4 regions of the Streptomyces sp. NPDC058000 genome follow, and region 1 is predicted to be linked to each of the others. Evidence: riboswitches for the same ligand, from Rfam matches in the RefSeq annotation. Region 1 holds a riboswitch; each other region holds the start of a gene.

Region 1 (2,190 bases):
ACGCGCGCGGTCACGGCCTCTCCTCCACGGTGACCGGTGACTGGGCCAACCACGACGACCTGGCGACCCTGCTGGACGCGCTCGACATACCGCGCGCCGTCCTCGTCGGCCTCTCGCACGGCGCCCGGGTCGCACTGGACACCGCCCTCGCCCACCCTGCCCGGGTCACGGCCCTCTTCCTCGCCTCCCCCGGAATCAGCGGCCGCGCCTTCACCGACCCCTTCCTCCTGGAGCACATCCGGGAGCAGGTCGCCGCGATCGGCGAACCGGACGGCGCCGAGCGCTATGTGGAGCACTTCCTGCGGATGTGGGTGGACGGTCCGCACCGCGCGCCGTCCGCCGTGCACCCCGGCTTCCGGGAGCGGATGCGCGCCTCCGCGTCCGCCAATGTCGAGGTGCACGCCGACGACGCGGGCCCGGGCATGCCCCTGGAGGTCGGCGCCTTCGACCGCCTGGGCGAGATCCGGGTGCCGACCACCGTCCTCGACGGCGACCTCGACTCCTCCGACATCTCCGCGAACGCCCATGCCATAGCGCTGCACGTCCCCGGCGCCCGCCGCATACGCGTGCCGGCCGCGGGCCACATGGTCAATCTGGAGAACACCCCGCTCTTCGACCAGGAGTTGCACAGCTTCCTGTCGTCCCTGGCCCTCTGACCCGAGCCGCCCGGCGCCCGGTCGCCGCCTGCACCGGGCACCGTGCGTGGCCGGTTCTCGCCGGTGCCCGCTAGAGTGACCGGGCCGTGGTGTTCGGGAAGACCGGTGCTGGACCTCGTGTCCCAAGCCGGCGCGGCCCTCGCCACTGTGATCGGGGAGTTTCCACCCCTCTCCGTACGCGCCGAGCGCGCGTACGGCGCCACTGACCGCAGCCTGCGGCCGGGAAGGCGGGGTGGACGCGTGCACCCGTAAGCCAGGAGACCGGCCACGGCATCTCACGAAGTGATCCACGAGGTGCTGGAGCGTGATGGCCGGATGGCCCTGTCCACTGATTCCCCGAGCAATTCCCCTTCTCCCCGCAATTCCTCCCTTATCGGCATACCCGGCTCCACCGGGTCGTTCCGCTGGCAGCGCCGTGACACCGTGCGCACGGCGGGCCTGATGGCCGTGATCGCCGCGCTGCACGTCGTCGCCTTCGGCGTGCTGTTCCTGCTGGTCGTGCCGGGCCACTACACGGTCGGCAGCCAGGTGTTCGGCGCCGGACTCGGCATCACCGCATACACCCTGGGCATGCGGCACGCCTTCGACGCCGACCACATCGCGGCGATCGACAACACCACCCGCAAGCTGATGGCCGACGGCAAACGCCCGGTCTCGGTGGGCTTCTGGTTCGCCCTCGGCCACTCCAGCGTGGTCGTCGTGATGGCCGCGCTGGTGGCGGGCGGCGCCCAGCTCGCCGGCGCGCTGATGAACGACAACTCCCGTACGCACCAGACGCTCGGCCTCGTCGGCACGACCGTCTCCGGCACCTTCCTCTACCTCATCGCCGCCCTCAACCTGGTCGCCCTGATCGGCATCCTGAAGGTGTTCCGGGCGATGCGGGCGGGCTCGTACGACGAGCAGGAGCTGGAGGCGCACCTCGATTCCCGGGGCTTCATGAACCGGATCCTCGGCCGGCTCACCAAGTCCATCAGCCGCCCCGGCCAGATGTACCCCCTGGGCTTCCTCTTCGGAGTCGGCTTCGACACCGCGACCGAGGTGACGCTGATGGTGATGGCGGGCAGCGGCGCCGCGGCGGGCCTGCCCTGGTACGCGGTCCTGTGCCTGCCGCTGCTGTTCGCCGCCGGGATGAGCCTGTTCGACACCCTCGACGGCACCTTCATGAACTTCGCGTACCAGTGGGCGTTCGCCAACCCGGTGCGCAAGGTCTACTACAACCTCACCATCACCGGGCTGTCGATCGCGGTCGCGTTCCTCATCGGCACCATCGAGCTGGTGACCGTCCTGCACGACAAGCTCGGTCTCGACGACCCGCTGACGGCCGGGATCTCCGCCCTCAACCTGGACAACGTGGGCTTCATCATCGTCGGCGTGTTCGTCGTGGTGTGGGCGGCGGCACTGGCGTACTGGCGACTGGGCGGCGTCGAGAAGCGCTGGGCCGCCCGGACCCAGGAGGCACCCTCCGCCCAGGGCACCGTCCCGGCCCCCCGCGCGGAGGGAACCGACACCCCCTAGAGACACCCCCACACACGCC
Region 2 (2,190 bases), on a different contig from region 1:
ACGCCGGCGCCTTCGTACTGGAGCGCTGGGCCGACGAAGCGGCGGCGGCCCGGGTCGGCAGCCGCACGGTGGTCGCCCGCGCCGTCGGACGAGCCGCCCTGGCCACCTCCGCCGCCGCCCGGCCCGGCGTGCTGGCCGCGACCGGCGGGCCGGTGCCCCAGCGGGTGCAGGCCCTGCTGGCGCCCCCACCCCCGCCCCGCACCCTGCCCTTCGCGGCGGGCGCCCTCCTGCTCACCGTGTGCTGCGCCAGCCTGGCCAACGCCGCATCCGACAGCGACCAGATGGTCGAGCGCGCGCAGCGGGCACGGTGCGTGGCGCTCGTCATGGCCATGGACGCCCCGGGAGTCGCACGCCCCCGGCAGGATTTCGAGGACTGCCGCGACCATCACGGGCACCGGGACCACCGGGATGACTGAAACAACTGCGACCACTGAGACCGCTGTCGTCCTGATCAGCAGCTGAGTGCCTGCCGCGACCGGACGTGAACCCACCGGGCCGGGCAGAAGCGCGCGGACGGCCTTTCCCACCCTCGGCCCGGAACAAACGCGTCAGCCGGTTGTCCCATCTCACCTTCCGCATGATGGACGGGACCCGACGCGCCGCTGGCGCGCACCGTAGGCTGACCGGTGCAGCTGGTTCGCCCCGTCCGCCAGGCGGGAGGCGTCGCAAGAGGGAACCCGGTGGGAATCCGGGACTGCCCCGCAGCGGTGAGTGGGAACGACCGCCGTCATACGCACTGGGCCCGGCCGGGCCTGGGAAGCGACGGCCACTAGGAATCTCGTACGACACGAGACGCGCCCGCGAGTCCGAAGACCTGCCAACTGCCCGTGCGCGAAGGACTCGTGCGCGGACATCCCGGTGACCCCGAGGGCGGGCTGGGGGGTGCCCCCGGACGAAATCCGGGGGAGTTCATACCAGGCGGACCAGCGCGCCCTGTCGGGCGACTGCGCTCCGCCGGGTCCGTCACCCCTTCGCGCTCTCGTCCCGTTGCCGGGATCTCAGGGATTCATCTCGCGAAGGAGATCTCCGTGACCGTCAAGTCCAAAGCCGTGACCACACGGGCCACCGTGTACGGCTACCCCCGGCAGGGACAGCACCGGGAGTTGAAGCAGGCCGTCGAGGGCTACTGGAAGGGCCGCGTCACCGCCGACGCCCTGCGTGCCACCGCCGCGGAACTGCGCCGGACCCATTGGCAGGAGCTGGCGGACGCCGGCATCGACGAAGTCCCGACCGGCGACTTCTCCTACTACGACCACGTCCTGGACGCCAGCGTCATGGTCGGCGCGGTTCCCGAGCGTCACCGCGCGGCCGTCGCCGCCGATCCGCTCGACGGGTACTTCGCGATGGCCCGCGGTACCCAGGACGTCGCACCGCTGGAGATGACCAAGTGGTTCGACACCAACTACCACTATCTCGTCCCGGAGTTGAGCCCGGACACCGTGTTCACGGCCGACTCCACCCGGCAGGTCGCGGAATTCACGGAGGCCCTCGCCCTGGGGCTGACCGCGCGGCCGGTCCTGGTCGGTCCGGTCACCTACCTCCTCCTCGCCAAGCCCGCCCCCGGTGTGGCCGACGGCTTCGACCCGCTCACCCTCCTCGACCGGCTGCTGCCGGTGTACGCGGAGGTCCTCGCGGATCTGCGGGCGGCGGGCGCGGAGTGGGTACAGCTCGACGAGCCCGCCCTCGTCCAGGACCGCACCCCGGCCGAACTCAACGCCGCCGCGCGGGCCTACCGCGATCTCGGCGCCCACACCGACCGGCCCAAGTTGCTGGTCGCCTCCTACTTCGACCGGCTGGGCGACGCCCTGCCGGTGCTGGCCAAGGCCCCGATCGACGGGCTGGCGTTGGACTTCACCGAGGCGGCCGCGGCCAACCTGGACGCGCTCGCCGCCGTCGGCGGTCTGCCCGGCAAGCGCCTGATCGCCGGCATCGTCAACGGCCGCAACATCTGGGTCAACGACCTGGAGAACTCCCTGTCCGTGCTGGCCACGCTGCTGGGCCTGGCCCATCGGGTCGACGTGGCCGCCTCGTGCAGCCTGCTGCACGTCCCCCTCGACGCGGCGGTCGAGCGGGACATCGCACCACAGATCCGGCGCTGGCTCGCCTTCGCCCGGCAGAAGACCGCCGAGGTCGTCACCCTCGCCAAGGGCCTGGCGCGCGGCACCGGTGCCATCACCAGTGAACTCTCGG
Region 3 (2,190 bases), on a different contig from region 1:
CCGCCCAACCCGCGTCAGCCACCTCCTGACGCCGACCGCCCTGACCTAAGGACTACGCAATGCACATCGACTGGGCAGCTCTCGGCCAGGTCTTCGGCGTCAGCCTCGTGGTGACGGTGGGGATCGTGGGCCTGTTCACCGTCGGGATCGCGGGGACCTCCCGCAAGCCGGCCGTGGACGGCGACGCGGGGGCCACGACGGCACCGGGCGCGGGGGCGCGCGCCGGGGCACTGGCGGCCTTCGCACTCTGCGCGGCCGCGGTGGCGTACGGGATCTACCTGATCGTCGCCGCCTGAGACCGACGCCGGCCCGGCCGGCAACGGGTGGGGCGTCCGGCGGGCGCGGCAGCAGCCGCGGCCCCCGGGCGCCCCGTCCGCGTTCTCGGGGCCTCGCGTCCGTGCGCCGGGGCGCCCTGTGGTGTTGGCCACAGGGTCGGCGGCGGGGCTGCATCGCAGGTCAAGGGCGAGTTGACGGACCCTCGCGGGCGTGGTGGACTGCCGGGGCCAATCGGCGACAGCAGAGGAAGTCCGGTGCGAATCCGGCGCGGTCCCGCCACTGTCACCGGGGAGTGCTCCTCCAGCGAGGGCCACGGCCCGTACGCACTCCGTACGGGCGGGAAGGCCGGGGGAGGCACCGATCCGGGAGCCAGGAGACTCTGGTCGCCGTCACGTCGAGCCAGGGCGAGGACCCTGAGTGAGGACAAACCACCATGCCTGGCTGCCCGTCGAGAGCTCCACTGCCCGCTGCCGCAGGGCCCCTTCGAGGGTGCACGGCGGCCTGATCCGATGCGCGGCGAACACGCGGGATATGCGTGCGGCGCGGCCCTCGGCTTCCTCGGTGACCTGATCGCGGCGGATCCACGGCGCGGCCATCCGGTGGCCGCGTTCGGCCGGGCCGCAGCCGCCGTCGAACGCCGACTGTGGCGCGACCACCGCGGCCACGGGGCGGCCCACACCGTGCTGTGCGCCGGCGGTGCGGCCGCCGGTGCCGCACTGCTGGAGCGCGCCGTACGGCACCACCCGGGCGCCCGGGCCGCGTTGACCGCGGCGACGGTGTGGGCGGTGCTGGGCGGCACGTCGCTCGGCCGGGAGGCACGGGCCGTCGGCGGTGCGCTGGCGGCGGGCGACCTGGACGCGGCCCGGGCGCGGCTGCCGCACCTGTGCGGGCGCGATCCGCAGGCGCTGGACGGGCCGCAGATGGCCCGGGCGGTGGTCGAGTCGGTCGCCGAGAACACCTCGGACGCGGTGGTCGGCGCCCTGGTGTGGGGCGCCGTCGGCGGAGTGCCCGGTCTGGTGGCGTTCCGGGCGGTGAACACCCTGGACGCGATGGTCGGTCACAAGTCGCCGCGCTACCGGCGGTTCGGCTGGGCCGCGGCCCGCCTCGACGACGTCGCCGGCTGGCCCGGCTCCCGACTGACCGCGGCACTGACCGTACTGGCGGGCCCGGACCGGCGCGGCGCGCTGCGGGCCTGGCGAGCGGACGGCGGGGCACACCCGAGCCCCAACGCGGGCCCGGTGGAGGCGTCGTTCGCGGGTGCCCTGGGCATCCGCCTGGGCGGCACCCTGGCGTACGGCGGGCGGGTGGAACACCGGCCCGTACTCAACGGCGGCGGGCGGCCGCCCGAGGTGCCCGACATCGAGCGGGCGGCACGGCTGTCCCGGCGGGTGAGCCTGCTGGCGCTGGGCGTCACGGTGGCGGGTCGGTTCGCGGCGGGCGCGGTACGGCGCCGCATCAAGGGAAGGGTGACCCGGTGAACGGGCGGAGGAAGACGGCCGGCGGGGCCGTGGGCGGCGGGCTGCTGGTGGCCGGGACGACGTCCGATGCGGGCAAGAGCGTGGTGACCGCCGGCATCTGTCGCTGGCTGGTGCGGCAGGGCGTCTCGGTGGCGCCGTTCAAGGCGCAGAACATGTCGCTGAATTCGTTCGTGACCCGGGAGGGCGCGGAGATCGGCCGGGCGCAGGCGATGCAGGCGGCCGCGGCCCGGGTGGAGCCGACCGCGCTGATGAACCCGGTGCTGCTCAAGCCCGGCAGCGACCGCAGCAGCCAGGTGGTGCTGCTGGGGAAGCCGGTGGGCGAGCTGAGTGCCCGTGGCTACCACGCGGGCCGGCAGGAGCAGTTGCTGGGCACGGTGACCGACTGCCTGGCGGAGCTGCGGCGCACCCACGACGCGGTGATCTGCGAGGGCGCCGG
Region 4 (2,190 bases), on a different contig from region 1:
GTGCATGATGGCGCCGGCCGCGGTCGCCTCGGCGGCCACACCGGCGCAGAGCATCAGCCAGTACATCCAGCCCGAGGTGGTGCCTGCCCAGGAGCCGAGTTCCTCCTCGGAGTGCACCGAGAACGAGCCGGTGGAGGGCCGGGCCGCGGACATCTCACCGAGCATCCGCATGATCAACATGACCAGTGCGCCGGTGGCCGCGAAGAGGAGGACGATGGCCGGCCCGGCCGCGGCGATGCCGACACCGGAGCCCACGAAGAGTCCCGCGCCGATGACCCCGCCGAGCGCGATCATCGAAAGGTGTCGCTGTTTGAGGCCGTGGGACAACGGGGGCGCAGCATCCTGCACGGCCCGCGGGGAGTCCTGGGGTGACCGGGTGATACTCCGAGTCATGGGCGTGCCTGTCCATTACTTGAGACGATCATTGAGTCCACGAGTCTGCGGCGACACGTTGCGTGAACGGTGTGAACGCCCGCTATTCGGACGCCGCGCTCACGCATGGTGAATATGCGGACACGGCGTCGGCCGGCCGGTGCGGGGTCCGCGTCTGCGTAAGGGGCGCCAAGAGGCGGGCCCGGGGCGGCCGTTCGCGTCGGGAGGGATCTCGAAGTGCGGCCGGGGGTGGATTTACTAGGACGTCCAACTGTATTTTGCGGGCGAAGGCCCACGGTCGCCGGGTACGCCCTCGGCGGCGGCTGCGAACTGGCCATGCTCTGCGACGTACTCCTCGCCGCCGACACCGCCGTCTTCGGCCAGCCGGAGATCGAACTGGGCGTCATCCCCGGCATCGGCGGCTCCCAGCGGCTGACCCGCGCGGTCGGCAAGGCCAAGGCCAAGGAGCTTGGCCATGCCCCTGACACGCGGTACGGTCTCTTCGGTATCGACGACGGTTGAGCGGAAGCCGGTGGGAATCCGGCACGGTCGCGCCACTGTGAACGTCTCGCCCCCGCGCGCCGGGAGCGTTCGTGAGTCAGACCCGCAGCCGTCGTCCTGTGCACCACCGAGATGGGACGCGAACTCCCAGAGGAGGCCCTGCCATGGCGCAGCACGTCGCCCTGCCGACCGCCACCACCCCCGCCGTACCCGCCACGCTGCCGCTGAAGGCGATAGCTCCCTGGGCGGTCTTCTTCGGCATCCTGATGCTCGTCCTGCTGTACTTCGTCGGCGCCGAACAGGGCGCCACCTCCGTGTTCAACGGCACGGACGTCCACGAGTGGGTGCACGACGCCCGCCACCTGCTCGGCTTTCCCTGCCACTGACGCGAGGGACGCCGCACACCCATGAACTCCGCAACGGTAAGAAACCTCCTGGTACGGGGCATGCTCGCCGGCCTGGCCGCCGGCGTGCTCGCCCTCGTCGTCGCCTACTTCCTCGGCGAACCCGGCGTCAACAGCGCGATCGGCTTCGAGGCCGCCCACTCCCATGAGCACGAGATGGAGGTCGTCTCGCGCTCCCTCCAGTCCACCGCCGGCCTCGCCACCGGCGTGCTGGTCTACGGCGTGGCCTTCGGCGGCATCGCCGCGCTCGCCTACTGCTTCGCACTCGGCCGCGTCGGGCGCATCGGCCCGCGCGCCACCGCACTGCTGCTGTCCGGCTGTGCGCTGCTCGCCGTGTATGTCGTGCCGTTCCTGAAGTACCCGGCCAACCCGCCGTCGGTCGGCGACCCCGACACCATCGGCGAGCGCACCTCCCTGTACTTCCTGATGATGCTGCTGAGCGTCCTCCTCGCGATCGCCGCCACCCTCCTGGGCAAGCGACTCGCCCCCAGCCTGGGCACCTGGTGGGCGACCGTGGTCGCGGTAGCCGCCTTCGCCGTCGTGATCGGTCTGGCGTACGCCTTCCTGCCGGTCATCAACGAGGTGCCGAAGGACTTCCCGGCGACCCTGCTGTGGCGGTTCCGGCTCTCCGCGCTGGCCATCCAGACCGTCCTGTGGGGCGGCTTCGGCCTGGTCTTCGGCGAACTGGCCGAGCGACTGCTGCACCCCGGGTCCGTGACGGCGACGTCCGGACAGGCGGTTCCCGCCCCGCAGTGACGCCTCCACACCGAGAGGGCCCTTCGGCACCGTCCGGGGGCCCTCTGGCGTTCCCCGGGCAGACGGGCAACAGGCAGGCAGAGAAACAGTCGGGCGGACAACCGCCGACCGTTGACTGCCGACCGCCGGCGTCAGTGACCGGCTTCGTCCTCCGAGG

The links. Region 1 has a riboswitch for cobalamin ahead of ACFVT2_RS31865 (HoxN/HupN/NixA family nickel/cobalt transporter). Riboswitches for the same ligand answer to the same signal wherever they lie in the genome.
Region 2: linked by a shared signal. The riboswitch ahead of metE (5-methyltetrahydropteroyltriglutamate--homocysteine S-methyltransferase) and the one ahead of ACFVT2_RS31865 (HoxN/HupN/NixA family nickel/cobalt transporter) in region 1 are both predicted to bind cobalamin.
Region 3: linked by a shared signal. The riboswitch ahead of ACFVT2_RS06410 (cobalamin biosynthesis protein) and the one ahead of ACFVT2_RS31865 (HoxN/HupN/NixA family nickel/cobalt transporter) in region 1 are both predicted to bind cobalamin.
Region 4: linked by a shared signal. The riboswitch ahead of ACFVT2_RS18975 (CbtB-domain containing protein) and the one ahead of ACFVT2_RS31865 (HoxN/HupN/NixA family nickel/cobalt transporter) in region 1 are both predicted to bind cobalamin.

What each region holds. Positions count from the first base shown of each region.
Region 1 is NZ_JBHVQS010000046.1:25,878-28,067, reverse strand. It holds gene ACFVT2_RS31870 (alpha/beta fold hydrolase) at 1-656, shown strand, start outside; cobalamin riboswitch at 727-941, shown strand; gene ACFVT2_RS31865 (HoxN/HupN/NixA family nickel/cobalt transporter) at 972-2,171, shown strand.
Region 2 is NZ_JBHVQS010000017.1:84,250-86,439, reverse strand. It holds gene ACFVT2_RS18995 (M56 family metallopeptidase) at 1-416, shown strand, start outside; cobalamin riboswitch at 617-837, shown strand; gene metE (5-methyltetrahydropteroyltriglutamate--homocysteine S-methyltransferase) at 1,029-2,190, shown strand, end outside.
Region 3 is NZ_JBHVQS010000004.1:60,970-63,159, forward strand. It holds gene ACFVT2_RS06400 (anion permease) at 1-29, shown strand, start outside; gene ACFVT2_RS06405 (hypothetical protein) at 60-296, shown strand; cobalamin riboswitch at 519-656, shown strand; gene ACFVT2_RS06410 (cobalamin biosynthesis protein) at 786-1,754, shown strand; gene ACFVT2_RS06415 (cobyric acid synthase) at 1,751-2,190, shown strand, end outside.
Region 4 is NZ_JBHVQS010000017.1:79,894-82,083, forward strand. It holds gene ACFVT2_RS18965 (amino acid permease) at 1-393, opposite strand, end outside; partial or broken gene ACFVT2_RS18970 (enoyl-CoA hydratase-related protein) at 670-843, shown strand; cobalamin riboswitch at 850-1,002, shown strand; gene ACFVT2_RS18975 (CbtB-domain containing protein) at 1,038-1,259, shown strand; gene ACFVT2_RS18980 (CbtA family protein) at 1,281-2,033, shown strand; gene ACFVT2_RS18985 (histidine phosphatase family protein) at 2,165-2,190, opposite strand, start outside.